3 regions of the Arthrobacter sp. CP30 genome follow, and region 3 is predicted to be linked to each of the others. Evidence: riboswitches for the same ligand, from Rfam matches in the RefSeq annotation. Region 3 holds a riboswitch; each other region holds the start of a gene.
The links. A riboswitch is a leader RNA that binds a small molecule or an ion and turns the genes downstream of it on or off. The one in region 3 is predicted to bind cyclic di-GMP.

Region 1 (4,403 bases), on a different contig from region 3:
CGCCACGTCTTCACGCCCTTCCCGACGACGGCGAACAGCAGCTGGTTGACCAGCAGGAACGGGATCAGGCGGATGAAGAACTCCGTGCTGATGGAGCTGACGGGGAGGATGCCGAAGATCAGGTAGATGATCGGCGCGGCGATGTAGATGATCGCGGCGAAGCCCGAGAGGTAGCTCCACATGGTCGCCCCGTACATCAGTTTCTGGGCGATCGTGAGGCCCTTCTGCGCGAAGGGGTTCTCGCGGAACAGTACCTGGATGGTGCCCTGCGCCCAGCGCAGGCGCTGGGTGAGCATGGAGTTCAGGTCCTCGGGCGCCAGTCCGTCGGCGAGTTTCTCGTGGTGGTAGGCCGTCTCCCACTTGAGGGAGTGCAGGCGCATGCACGTGGCCATGTCCTCCGTGACGGAGATGGTGGCCATGGGCATCACGGCCTGCGCCTCGCCGCCGCGGTCCGCGTTGACCGACTCGATGAGCACCCGGACGGCGTCGATCGCGGCGAGGGGCGACCAGGAGCGCTGGGCCAGCTGGTCGAGCGCGGCGTCGTCGACGACGGCGAGCCCGGGCGTGCTGATGGAGGCGTCCTGCAGTCCCTCCTCCAGCCCGATGATGTCGAGGTCCGCGAGGGAGGCGAGGTCCTCGTGGAAGGCGGCGATGTCCGCGGCGACGAGCCCGCGGGTCACGGCCTGCATGCGCTGCTGGAACTCGTAGGTGACCTCGGAGATGCCGTGGCCCTTCCCGAGGCGCCGGCGCACGCGCCGGATGTCCTTCGCCACGAGGTCGAGGGCTTCCTCGACCCGCTCGGAGTCGGGGCCCAGGCCTTTCTTGGCCTTGGCGATGACCTTGTCCGAGGTCTTCAGCGCCTTGTGGAGGGCCAGTTCGATCTCCGTCACGTACCGCGTGACGCCGAGCTGCATGAGGGCCTCGCGGCGGATGATCGCGTTGGACCCGCAGAAGAACGCCGCGTTCCAGCCGTCCTTGCCCTGCTGGATGGGTCCATAGAACAGGGGGGCCTGGCTGCCCAGGGGATCGGAGTCCGGGACGTTGACGAAGACCTGCGGCGTCTGGACCAGGGCCATCTTCTCGTTGGTGAAGTAGCCGAGCGTCCTGTCGAGGATGAGCGGATCCGGGATCTGGTCGGCGTCCAGGATCACGAGGAATTCCCCGTCCGTGGACATCAGGGCGTTGTTGAGGTTGCCGGCCTTCGCGTGGCGCGGCATGTCCTTCCAGTCGGCGGAGCGCGTGATCCAGCCGATGCCCTCCGCCTCGGCTGCTGCGCGCACCTCGGCGCGGTTGCCGTCGTCGAGGATCCACGTCCGGTGCGGGTAGCGGATGGCCTTGGCGGCGCGCGCCGTGGTGAGGACGAGGTCCAGCGGCTCGTTGTAGGTGGTGATGAAGACGTCGACGGTGAGGCCCTCGGGTGCCTCAGGCGGCGTGCGCTTCTTCAGCCTCCACACCGTGAAGCCGAACAGCAGGGAGTCGATCAGCGAGTAGGTCTCCGCGAGGATCAGCGGGATGGCGATCCACCAGGCGTCCCAGTTGATGGAGAAGAGCCACCGCCACGCGATGTAGTTGATGCCGAGCACCGCGGTGACCAGCACGATCGCCCGGACGAGGAGCGTCCTGCCCTTCGGGAGGTCGTCGCTCGCCGCGCGGCGCCGGGTGCGCGCGGACAGCCCGGTCGTCGGAGTGTTGCCCATGCTTCTGTGCTCTCCATCTGCTGCGCACGCGCGGAGGCGCGTCGCTTCGGTGACTTGTGTGCGCCGGGCCGGCCGCACTGAGACGCTCACCGGGCCACGAGGGACCGTGCAGCATGCACCAAAGGTACCCGAGCGTGCTCCTGCTGCCACGTCGGGCATGGACTTGCGGCAATGCTGGGCACAATCTGCGCCGGCGCGTGGGTCCGGCCGCATGCCGGTGCGGGAGGATTGAACGGTCGGCAGCGCGAGCGTCGGCACCGCCGGGGCAGCCGCCCGGTGAGAAGGGCAAACCCGGTGCGAGCCGGAGACGCAAAGCCACGGGGCCCCAGGGGTCAGCCGGGCTACCGAACCAGAAGGCCTGTGCATGCTTTGTCGTCCAGCACTCCGTCCCGCTCTGAGCGGGGTCCTCGCGGCCCTCCTGCTCGCCGTCTCCGTGCCCACGCCGGTCGTCGCCGCGGACACGACCCCGATGGCGGCCGTTCCCGGTCCCGTGGGTGATTTCGCCTGGAAGGGCCTCAACTGGGAGAAGCGCTGGTGGAGCGGCGCACCGAACTACAACAAGCAGTTCGACCCCGCCAACGTCAGCAGCCCTGACGCCGACGGCCACGTGACCATGACGCTCTCTAATCCGACCGGCGCGGCCACCATCGGGGCCGAGTTCAACACGACCCGCCACGGCTTCGGCTACGGCACCTACAGCACCACCATCGAGAAGGACCTCACCACGCTCCAGAAGGAGGTGGTGTGGGGATGCCTGTTCACCTACGACCCCGCCGTCGCCCCGGGCTACAACGAGATGGACCTCTGCGAGGCCAGTTCATGGGGCGGTGGCAGCAACTACGGCCAGGTGTGGCCCATCACGCAGGGGCACGGCTACTGGTTCGACGCGAGCAAGGGACCCGGGGTCGGCAACGACACGGCGATCTTCGGCGTCACGGACCACCCGATCCTCACGCACCGCATGGTGTGGGAGCCGGACAGGCTGACGTTCGAGACCTTCGCGGGGGAGGGCTACGGCGGCCCCCTGCTCAAGCGCACCGTGATGCAGGGCCCGAACGTCCCCGAGCCGGCCCGGGAGACCATCCACTTCAACCTCTGGGTGACCGACGGCGGGGGAGGGGATCCCGCGGCAGTGAAACCGGAAAAGGTAGTGGTGAGGGACTTCTCGTTCACGCCGGCGCAGGTGACGGCTCCCACCCCGTCGCCGACCGCTCCTGCGCCGTCGCCGTCCGCAAGCCCGTCGGCGACCCCGACGAAGCCGGCCCCGTCGCCGTCCGCGAGCCCGACAGCCACACCGACTAAGCCGGCCCCGTCGCCGTCCGCGAGCCCGACAGCCACACCGACTAAGCCGTCGCCGTCCGCGAGCCCGACACCTGCTCCGACGAAGCCGGCCCCGTCGCAGACCCCGACGAAGCCGTTGCCGAAGCCGAAGCCGACCGTCCAGCCCAAGGCCATCACGCTCTCGGCCAGGAACACCACGGCGCACCGCCTGTACGCGACGACGCTGACGTGGTCCCGGGCTCAGGGGTCCACAGTCACCCTGGTGGCGGACGGGAGCCGCCGCCCGGTCGTGAACTCGGGCCGGGTGGCGACCTCGTCGAAGGCACCCTCCGCGCGGTACCAGATCTGTGACGCGTCCCGCTGCTCACCGATCGTCCTCGGCGGGCGCTGACGCCACGGCCAACCAGGCGGTCGGCGACGGCTGACGGTCGGGCACCGGAGCTACATGTCGGCGTAGCGCCGGGCCTGCCCGAGTGCTTCGCGCATGGCGTCCGCGGAGAGCTGGGGCCCGTAGGCGGCCGTGTCCCGCTGGAAGCGCCAGCCCTCGGTGAGCGGTCCGGCATCGACGGTGTCGAAGCCGAACTCGTCGAGCAGCTCGGTGACGGCCTGCTTCGCGTCGGAATCGTCCCCGGCGATCGGCAGGGCGCGGCGGTCCGGGGTCCCCGCGGGCGTCCCGTCCGTCGTCAGCTGCGCGAAGTGGATGTTGTTGAAGACCTTCACCACGGAGGAACCGGGTAGGTGGCGCTGCACCAGCTCGCTCGTCGTCGTGCTCTCGTCGTCGAGCTCGGCGATGTGGCCGTCGCGCTCGGGGTAGTAGTTGCACGTGTCGATGACCAGCTTGCCGGCGAGTGGCTGCACGGGAACCGCGCCGATGTCCTTCAGCGGGATGGTGACGACGACGACGTCGCCCTGCGTCGCCGCGTCCTCCGCGGTGCCGGCGCGGGCTCCGTCACCAAGGTCCGCGACGAGGTCCTGAAGCGTCTCCGGACCACGGGAGTTGCTCATGATCACCTGGTAGCCGCGCTCCACGGCGAGGCGTGCCAGCTGCGAGCCGATGTTGCCGCTGCCGATGAAACCGATGGTGCTGCGGGGTGCGCCCGACGGTGCTGCCGTATTTTCTGTCATGTCCTGCACAACCCCCTCCAGCGGTGGATATTCCTGCCGGACGTCCTGCCCGGGGCAGCGACGACGCCGAGCCCGCAGGTCAGCCCTGCCCGCCGTCCGTCCACACGTAGAACTTCTCCGGCCGCCCTGCGGATCCGTACTGCGGCACGATGCGCGCCTGCCCGCGTGAGACCAGGAATTCCAGGTAGCGCCGGGCACTCACCCGGGCCATCCCGAGGCGGTCGGCCACATCCGACGCCGACGTCCCCCGGCCGTGCCCCCGGAGGTCCAGCATGACGGCGTCGAGCGTCGGCGCGGAGA
Region 2 (4,403 bases), 130 kb from region 3:
CCTGCCCTCGCCTACGACATCGGGCCGGCGATCTGGTGGCCGTCCAAGCTCGGGAAGACCCCCTCGCCGCGCTAGCGGTCCCCGCCCGTGGAGGGGCCGTCCGGATGAGCTCCGACGGTCCTTCCGCGTCGCCGGGTGCACCTGCCCTGCGGCCCTGCGGCCCTGCGGCCCTGCGCCCACCGCCCCGGGCCTTCCGCAAGCTTTGCGCAAGAACCGGATGGTTCCGCATCCTCGCAACCCGCTGTCGCTACCCTTGGACTGTGCCCATCCATTCGACTCCGTCAGGTCCTGGTCAGCACCAGGACAGCGGGACGGCACCCCCCAGGAGTGAAGCCGTCCCGGCTACGGGCGCGCCGGGCAAGGCTGCCCCGCTGCTGGTGCCGGCGGTCCTGGAGGACATGAGGAGCGATTTCGACGATCCCGCCGTCGTCAACCGGTTCGCCCACGACTTCTGCTCGACGCTCGGGGGGAAGATCGACCGGCTGGACGTCCGGTTGCGGGGCGGCGATGCCATGGGCGCAGCGGACGCGGTGCTCAGCGTCACGACGTCGTCGGCCATGGTGGGGGCCGTGCGCCTCACGCAGGCCGCGCTCCGGATGCAGCGCCTGATCGCGGCGGACGACCTCGACGAGGCCTTGCACTCCCTCCCACTCCTCCGGGCGTGCGCTGCGGACACCGTGGCGGCGCTCGGCCGGTCCTACCCGGTTGGGAGCGCGGGCGCTGCGCCCTAGACCGGCTTGGTGCGGTGCCGACCCGCGGGGACGCTGTCCGGTCCCACGCGGGGGAGCCGACGGCTACCGGGAGGTCGAGCTCCTCGGCATGATCCTGAAGCCGACGCCGCGCACCGTGGTGATGAGATCCGGGTCCCCCGAGGTCCGGGCCAGTTTCTGCCGCAGGTTCGCGATGTGCACCTCGATGGCGCGCTCGTCCGTGCGGCTGACGAAGTTGTAGCCCCGGTACTCCCTGCCGCGCGATACGCGCACCAGCTCTTCCTTGGTGCGCACCGCACCGTTGCTGCGGAGCAGTTCGTGCAGGAGGTTGAACTCGGTCTTGGTGAGCGGGAGTTCGACGCCTGAGCAGGTCGCGGTGCGGGCCTCGCCGTCCAGCACCAGGTTGCCGTTGCGGAGGAGGTCCGCCGCATCGGGCGCGGGCCCGGTGGTGGCCGCCGGGGCAGGCGCGGTGCCACCGGACAGTCCGGGGGTGACGGTCGCGGGGGGAGCCACCGGCTGGCCGATGCGGGGCCGGCGCAGCATCGCGTCGATCCGCGCCCTCAGTTCCCGCGGGCGGAAGGGCTTCAGGACGTAGTCGTCCGCGCCGGCCTGCAGAGCGGTCAGCACGTCCATCTCGTCCGTGCGGCCACTCAGGACGATCACGTAGCAGTCCGACGTCGTGCGGATGCGGCGCAGCACCTCGTAGCCGTCGATGTCGGGGAGGCCGATGTCGAGCGTCACGACCGCCGGATGTTCCTGCCGCACGGCATCCACTCCCTCGCGGCCCGTCGCGGCACCGCATGCCGCGAAGCCGCCCTGCTCGAGGACGGCGCACAGCAGGTTGCGGATGTCGAGGTCGTCCTCGATCACGACCGCTGCGCGGCGGTCACCGGCAGCGACGCTATTCATGGGCTGCGACCTTCGGCTCGGTCGCCAGCAGCGCCGCTTCGGACGGATGCTCCGCCTGCCGGGCGGACGGGAGTTCGGAAGTGACGGCGGGTGTCCGTGCCATGGTGCGAGACCTGTTCTCTTCGGCGGCCCGGCTGACCGCGTGGGTCCCGTGGCTTTGCGTCCCCGGCTCGCACCGGGTTTGCCTTTGTCGACGGGCGGCTGCCCGCTCCATGATTTTAGCAACCCGCACCGACGCCGTGGGATCGCTCCCTCCATCACACTCCGTCACTGCTCCGTCCGCCCCGTCCCGGGCTGCCGGAGCAGTGCCGCGCCGCGTCGGACGGCCGACCCGACGGCCGTGAGCGCCGTCGAGCCGTGGCGCCACTGCTGCCAGTGCAGAGGGACGTCCAGGTGCCCGTCGTCGTCGAACGGGAGGAGGTCCCCGCGATCCCTGTGCAGCTCCAGCTCCGAGACCAGGCCCCAGCCCATGCCGAGGCGGATGGCCTCCGCGAACTCCTCGGCTGCGGGGACGTGGTGCCGTGGTGCGTCCCGGGCACTCCGGGTACGTGGGCGGAGATAGGCGTCCTGCAGGTCGTCCTTCCGGTCGAAGACGATGAGGGGGGCTTTCCCCAGTGCCTCCGGCGTCGCGCCGTCCGGGAACCAGGCCCTGCGGAAGCTGCGCGTGCTCACCGGGAGGTAGCGCATGATGCCGAGCGGGTGGGAGGAGCAGCCCTGGACCGGCGCCGCGACCGACGTGATCGCCGCCGCGGCCGCGCCGCTGCGCAGGAAGTCGAGCGAGTGGTCCTGGTCCTCCCGGAGCATCTCGATCTGGAGCGTCTCCGCGATCGGGGCGAGGGCCGGCAGCACCCAGGTGTGGAGGGAATCGCCGTTGACCACGATCGTGATGCGCTGCCGGCTCCGCTGGTCCTCCGCGGCGAGCTCGTCCGAGAGGTCGGCGGTGAGCAGTTCGAGCTGCCGCGCGAATCGCACGATCGCCTGCCCGGCGTCGGTGGCCCGGAGCGGCCGGGCCCGCGTGATGACGGGGCGTCCGACGGCGACCTCCAGGGCACGGATCCGCTGGCTCACCGCCGACGGGGTGATGGAGAGCGTGGCGGCAGCAGCCTCGAAGCTGCCTCCGCCCACGATCGCGGCGAGCGCCTGCGCCTGTGCAGGGTCGACATGTTTCATGAGCACTTCTTACCATGCTGAAGAAGCTTTAGCTGGTCTTACCCGCTGTGCACTCCTAGGTTGATCAGGTGATCACCACCGCCGCCACCGGCTTCGCTGCCGGCCTGACCCTCATCGTCGCCATCGGGTCGCAGAACGCCTTCGTGCTGCGCCAGGGCCTCCGACGCTCCCACGTGGTCCTCGTCGTTGCGGTCTGTGCCCTGTCGGATCTCCTGTTGATCGGGCTCGGCGTCGGCGGCCTCGGCGCCCTGATCGAGGGGGCGCCGGTGCTGCTGGAGGTGATCCGCTGGGCGGGCGCGGCCTTCCTCACGGGCTATGCCGTCCTTACCGCACGCAGGGCAGTCCGGGGCGGGACCCTCGACACTGCCGGGGGTGCCGCGACGACGTCCTGGCGCGCAGCGCTCGGCACCTGCCTCGCCCTGACCTGGCTCAATCCCCATGTGTACCTCGACACCGTGTTGCTGCTCGGCTCCCTGGCGGGGACGCACGGCCCCACCGGCAGGTGGTGGTTCGCGGCCGGCGCGGGCCTGGGCAGCATCGTCTGGTTCACCGCCCTCGGCGCGGGAGCACGCTTCCTCGCCCCGCTGTTCGCGCGCCCGGTGGCATGGCGCGTCCTCGACGCGCTGATCGCCGTCGTCATGCTGGTCCTCGCCGTGCTCCTCGTGGTCCGGTAGGACGGCGGACAGTCAGGCAGGCCGTCGTCGCGGTACGCGACGCGCCTGGGTCCGCCGGTCCCACAGCCACAGCACGACGACGACGGCGGCACCGACCACGAACACGGCGAGGGGAGCCGCCCACGCCTCGGGATCCGGGGCGAGGAGGGCCGCCCCGTCCTGCCACGGCCACAGGGCACGCGCGGAGCCCAGGATCAGGCCGGTGGCAATGAGCAGGGTTGCGCGCCTCCTCGCCCGCAGGAGATAGGCCAGGCCACGCACCACTGTCGCGAGCCCGAGCACCGCACCGCCGGCGAAGAGTGCGAGGTAGCCGAGGTCGCGGGTACTCGCGGCCTCGAGGGTCGGCTCGTACAGGCCGATCGTGAGCAGGATGAAGGAGCCCGAGAGACCAGGCAGCACCAGTGCACAGACCGCGGCGGCACCACTGAGGACGAGCACCCACCCCTGCGGCTCGCCCACCTGCAGGGTCGGCAGCCCCAGTCCCAGGAAGACGCCGACAGCGACGACCACCACCACGAACACGGCCAGAGCCCACGGTGCCGGCCGAGGCGGGAGCAGCCGCGTGACCATGGACAGCGGGACCAGCAGGCTCGCGAGCACCATGCCGAGGAAGAGGGCACGGGCGATCACGGGTTGCGTGTCGACGAAGGCGTGCAGCGGTCCGGCCAGCGTGAAGAGCGCCACAGCCATGCCGACGACCAGGGGCAGCACGAGCCTCCATTCGACGGCGCGGAGATGCGTGCGCGACGCCGCCCGGCCGTTCCCGCCGAGGAGCGCGGTCACGGCGTGGACGGCATGGTCGGCCGAGGCGATGAGGCGGTCGTAGATACCGAGGACGAGGGCCATGGTGCCTCCCGAGACCCCCGGCACCAGCTCCACCAGGCCGATCAGGGCGCCCTGCAGGAAGCTGGGCAGGGCGCGCAGCGAGGGGTTCGGAGGT
Region 3 (4,403 bases):
GAGCTACCATTGACCGTGATCGAAAAGACCCGCCGCCGCGAGTCTTCCCGGGGCAAGATCATCGACCTGATCCGCTCCAGCGGGCCCATCAGCCGGGTCGAACTCGCCGAGAAGACCGGGCTGACCCAGGCCACCATCTCGACCCTGGTGCGCACCCTCCTCACCGAGGACATCATCGTCGAATCCGGTCGCGGCGAGTCGACAGGCGGCAAGCCACGCATGTTCCTGGAACTCAATCCGGCGTCGCGCCTGGCGGTCGGACTGCACATCGACCAGGACTACATCACGTACATCATCTCGGACCTCCGGGGCCACGTGGTGGGGCGGCGACGCGTGGACGGCCCGGGCGGAACCTCGCCCCTGACCGTGGTCAGCAGGATGACCCGCGACATCGACGCCCTCATCCTCGAGTCCGGTGTCGACCGGACGAGCATCGTCGGCATGGGCATCGCCACACCGGGGCCGCTCGACCGGGCAGCGGGCACGGTCCGGAACGCGCCCTCGCTCGAGACGTGGAGCGACTTCCCCATCCGGCGCGCCCTCACCTCCACCACCGGCTTCCACTGCGAATTCGACAACGATGCCACCGCCGCCGCCATCGGCGAGTACTGGCTCGGAGCCACCGAGGGCTATGCCAACTACGCCTCGGTCTACATGGGCTCCGGTATCGGCTCGGGCATCGTCATGGACGGCACCATCTACCAGGGCGTCAGCTCGAACGTCGGCGAGATCGGCCACGTCACCGTCGACGCCCGCGGACTGCCCTGCCCCTGCGGCAACATCGGGTGCCTGGAGCTGTACGCGAGTCCGCGCGTCGTCGTCGCACAGGCTGCAGAAGCGGCAGCGCGCGGCGAGCTGGGCATCCCCCTGACAGGCGTCATCTCCGAGGACTTCGCCGCACTCGGCACCGCCGCGGCGGACGGGGACGCCGTGGCCCTGCAGCTCATCCGGAACTCTGCCGAGTACGTGGCGAGTGCCGTGATCTCCATGGTCAACCTCCTCGATCTCCAGCTCATCGTCCTCGCCGGGAGCGCGTTCTCGACGGCCGGCGCCTTCTATGTGGACATCATCAGCGGGCTGCTCTCCCGGCGGGCGATGGCGCGCGCCATCCATCCGGTCGAGGTGCGCCTGTCGGTCAACGGCAACGACGCCGCGGCACTCGGCGCGGCGACCCTCGTCCTGCAGGACCGCATGTCACCCCGGTCCCTCCGCTCCGTCTCCTTCGCCTGACCGGGCGGACCCTCGCTCGACCCGGCCCGACCGACCGGCCGGAGAGGCACCGGCATCGGCCCTGGTGGCAGCCTCGGTAGGACGGGCCGCCGGCGGGGACCTACAGCGCCACGAGGGCGTCGATGATCTCGTAGGTCTCCGTCCGCGTGGTGTAGTCCACCCGCACGTCGATCAGCCGGATGGTGCCGGTCGCATCGGCCACGACCACCGTGGGGAACGGGATGGCGGCAGTGCTGTCCATGTTGCTCCCCGCCACGTCGATGCCGAGGGCCTCCCGGGCCCGCAGCGACTCCGGGCTGGGAGTCGTCACGATGCCGAGGTGCGCCGCGAGCGCATTGCCCTCGTCGGAGTACAGCTCGAAGTGCAGTCCGGCCTGTCGCCCTCCCCGCGCGGCCACATCCGGCGCCTGCGGGCTGACCGCGATCAGCCTGGTCCCGAAGGCCTCGACCACGGGGCGGAGCTCCCGCTGGTAGGTCTTGAGCGCGATACTGCAGTACGGACACCAGGACCCGCGGTAGAAGACGATGATCGCGGCGGCGGCATCGAGCACCGTGGACAGGCTCACGGTCCGGCCGGCGGCGTCGTGCAGGACCGCATCCGGGAGCCGGTCACCGACGCGGGCGATACCCTCCGGCAGTCCCGCGCGGCGGAGGTCCTCCTGCTCGCGGGCGAAGACCGCGGCGAGTTCCGGCCCCACCCGTGCCTCGAATTCCGGCCTGTAGCCGTCCACCTGAGACGCAATGGTGCGCGTGAACGCCGGTATCTGCTTCATGGTTCCCTCCAGCACAACCCGTCGCGGGTGCCTCCAACCGCGACAGGACCATTGTGGGCCAGGACACACCAAAAGCACAGCAGTGCCGGGCTTCCCCGCGCGGTGCAGGTGCTGGGCACCGGAGGAGTCGCTGCGCCGGACCTGCACCAATCCTTCGGCAGAATTCGGGGTAATCGCACCCCGGGGCGTGTAGGGCGCGGGAGAATGGAAGCAGTCCACGAGGACGGACGACCGGCGGGTGGCCGCCGGGCGACAAAGGCAAACCCGGTGCGAGCCGGGGACGCAAAGCCACGGGACCCACGCGGTCAGCCGGGCTACCGAACCAGCGAGGTACCCCGCATGAGCATCGTCCCCGCCCAGCCCCTCCCGCCCGGCACGCTCCCCGCCGCCGCCCGGATCCTGCTGCTCCTCACTGCGGTGGCCGTGCTGATGGTGGGTCTCACGCCTCCTCCGGCCGGCGCCGCGGCGACGATCACGCTGAGCAGCTCCGCCGGGACAGCCGGCGCAGGCGTCACCGTGACGGGTGCTGGCTTCCCCAAGCGCACGAAGGGGACCGTCGTCGCGGGCACCAGCCGCGTCGCGGTCACGACGACGTCGACCGGCACCCTCCAGGTGTCGATCGTGCCCGGCGGTTCGGGGACGGTGACCATCAGCGCAGCGGTCGGCAGCGCCGCTGCCTCCACCGGGTACACGGTCCTCGCGGCGGCGCCCGGGACCGACTCCTCCAAGGGCATCCGCTTCGGCGTCGGCACCGGTGGCGGTCCCGCCGCAGGGGGCGAGCTCGACGAGGTGGCAGCCCTGGCGGGCGAGGCTCCGTCGATCGTCCTCTCCTACAAGGACTTCAACCAGCCCGCGCCCATCGCGGAGCTGGAGGCCGTCAGGGCGCGGGGTGCCGAGACGCTGCTGACATGGGAGCCGTGGACCTGGGGCGGCGGCACCGAGCAGCCCGCCTACTCGCTCGACCGCATCGCCGCGGGCGACTTCGACGCCTACCTGCGTGAGTGGGGCAGCGCCCTCGGTCAGTGGGGCCGACCCGTCTACCTGCGGTTCGGGCACGAGATGAACGGCGACTGGTACCCGTGGTCCGAGGGCGTCAACGGGAACGGTGCGGGAGACTACGTGGCCGCCTACCGCCACGTGCACGACGTCGTCCGGTCCACCGGAGCCACGAATGTCAGCTGGGTCTGGAACCCGAACGTGCCCTACTGGGGCTCCATCCCGCTGGACGGCCTGTACCCGGGGCAGGGCTATGCCGACGTCGTCGCCCTCGACGGCTACAACTGGGGTACGTCGCAGTCCTGGAGCGGCTGGCAGGATCCTGCGGCGCTGTTCGGGGACGGCCTCGCGCAGCTCCGGCGCCTCGCACCCGGCACGCCCATCGTGATCGCCGAGACGTCCTCCTCCGAACTCGGCGGCTCCAAGGCCCGCTGGATCACGGACCTCTTCGGATACCTCTCCGCGCAGCCGGACGTGGTCGGCCTGGTCTGGTTCCACATCGCCAAGGAGGCGGACTGGCGGATCGACAGCTCCACGGCGTCGGTCGACGCCTTTGCTGCCGCCCTGGACGCGAGGCGCTGAGGACCTCTCCTCCTTCACGGCGCGGGCCCCCACATCGCGCGTCAGCGAAGGGGCTGACACCGCGGGCACCACCAGGTCCGGCGACGGCCCGGATCACCGGGCACCTCCGCCCGCACACGGATGGTGGTGCCGCAGCGCAGGCACGGCTTCCCGGCTCGTCCCGCGACCCAGTGCTGCTCCCCCTTCCGCGTCCTGCCGGTGGTGACCTGGTGGGCGCCGGGCTGGGTCGCCGAGAAGCGCAGGCACCGTGCGCCCAACGCCACGAGGGCCGGGACGTCGACGTCGGCCATCACCGTGTCGGGGTGCACGCCGCGCAGGAAGCAGAGCTCGTTGGCCCACAGGTTGCCGAAGCCCGCCACGTTGCGCTGGTCGAGCAGGGCTGCCGCCACCCGCTCGCCCGGGTCGCGTCGCAACCTCCGCACCGCCTCCTCGACCGACCAGTCCGGACGGAGCGGGTCCGGCCCGAGATGCCCGACGACGTCGTGTTCAGCGCGCGTGGCCACGAGGCCGACGACGGGCAGGGCCAGGCCGTAGGCCGTCGGCCCGTCCCTCACCGCCAGGATGACGCGGGCGTCGGGCAGGAGCGCGCGGGGAAGCGACCTGCCCGGCGCCGTCACCGTCCACGAGCCCTGCATGCGCAGGTGGGTGTGGAGCGTCACGCCGCCGTCGAAGCGGGTCAGCAGGTGCTTGCCGTGGGTGGTGTGCTCCATCAGCCGCATGCCGTCCAGCGAGTCGGTGGCATGCGCCGGTACGCGCAGGTCGCCGCGCTCGAGCGTGCGGCCGTCGAGGGACCTGCGCAGCCTCGCGGCGAGCCGGAAGACGC

Region 1: another riboswitch for cyclic di-GMP. It lies ahead of ACTIMO_RS07185 (hypothetical protein); the one in region 3 lies ahead of ACTIMO_RS01275 (glycoside hydrolase family 26 protein).
Region 2: another riboswitch for cyclic di-GMP. It lies ahead of ACTIMO_RS00635 (response regulator transcription factor); the one in region 3 lies ahead of ACTIMO_RS01275 (glycoside hydrolase family 26 protein).

What each region holds. Positions count from the first base shown of each region.
Region 1 is NZ_JBQEMM010000004.1:71,899-76,301, forward strand. It holds gene ACTIMO_RS07180 (glycosyltransferase) at 1-1,697, opposite strand, end outside; cyclic di-GMP riboswitch class I at 1,972-2,046, shown strand; gene ACTIMO_RS07185 (hypothetical protein) at 2,062-3,369, shown strand; gene ACTIMO_RS07190 (NADPH-dependent F420 reductase) at 3,420-4,103, opposite strand; gene ACTIMO_RS07195 (response regulator) at 4,183-4,403, opposite strand, start outside.
Region 2 is NZ_JBQEMM010000001.1:141,780-146,182, reverse strand. It holds gene ACTIMO_RS00645 (MMPL family transporter) at 1-75, shown strand, start outside; gene ACTIMO_RS00640 (hypothetical protein) at 399-731, shown strand; gene ACTIMO_RS00635 (response regulator transcription factor) at 795-1,619, opposite strand; cyclic di-GMP riboswitch class I at 1,741-1,815, opposite strand; gene ACTIMO_RS00630 (LysR family transcriptional regulator ArgP) at 1,887-2,789, opposite strand; gene ACTIMO_RS00625 (LysE/ArgO family amino acid transporter) at 2,858-3,463, shown strand; gene ACTIMO_RS00620 (DUF368 domain-containing protein) at 3,476-4,403, opposite strand, start outside.
Region 3 is NZ_JBQEMM010000001.1:268,486-272,888, forward strand. It holds gene ACTIMO_RS01265 (ROK family protein) at 16-1,230, shown strand; gene ACTIMO_RS01270 (peroxiredoxin-like family protein) at 1,331-2,002, opposite strand; cyclic di-GMP riboswitch class I at 2,250-2,324, shown strand; gene ACTIMO_RS01275 (glycoside hydrolase family 26 protein) at 2,342-3,580, shown strand; gene ACTIMO_RS01280 (DNA-formamidopyrimidine glycosylase family protein) at 3,622-4,403, opposite strand, start outside.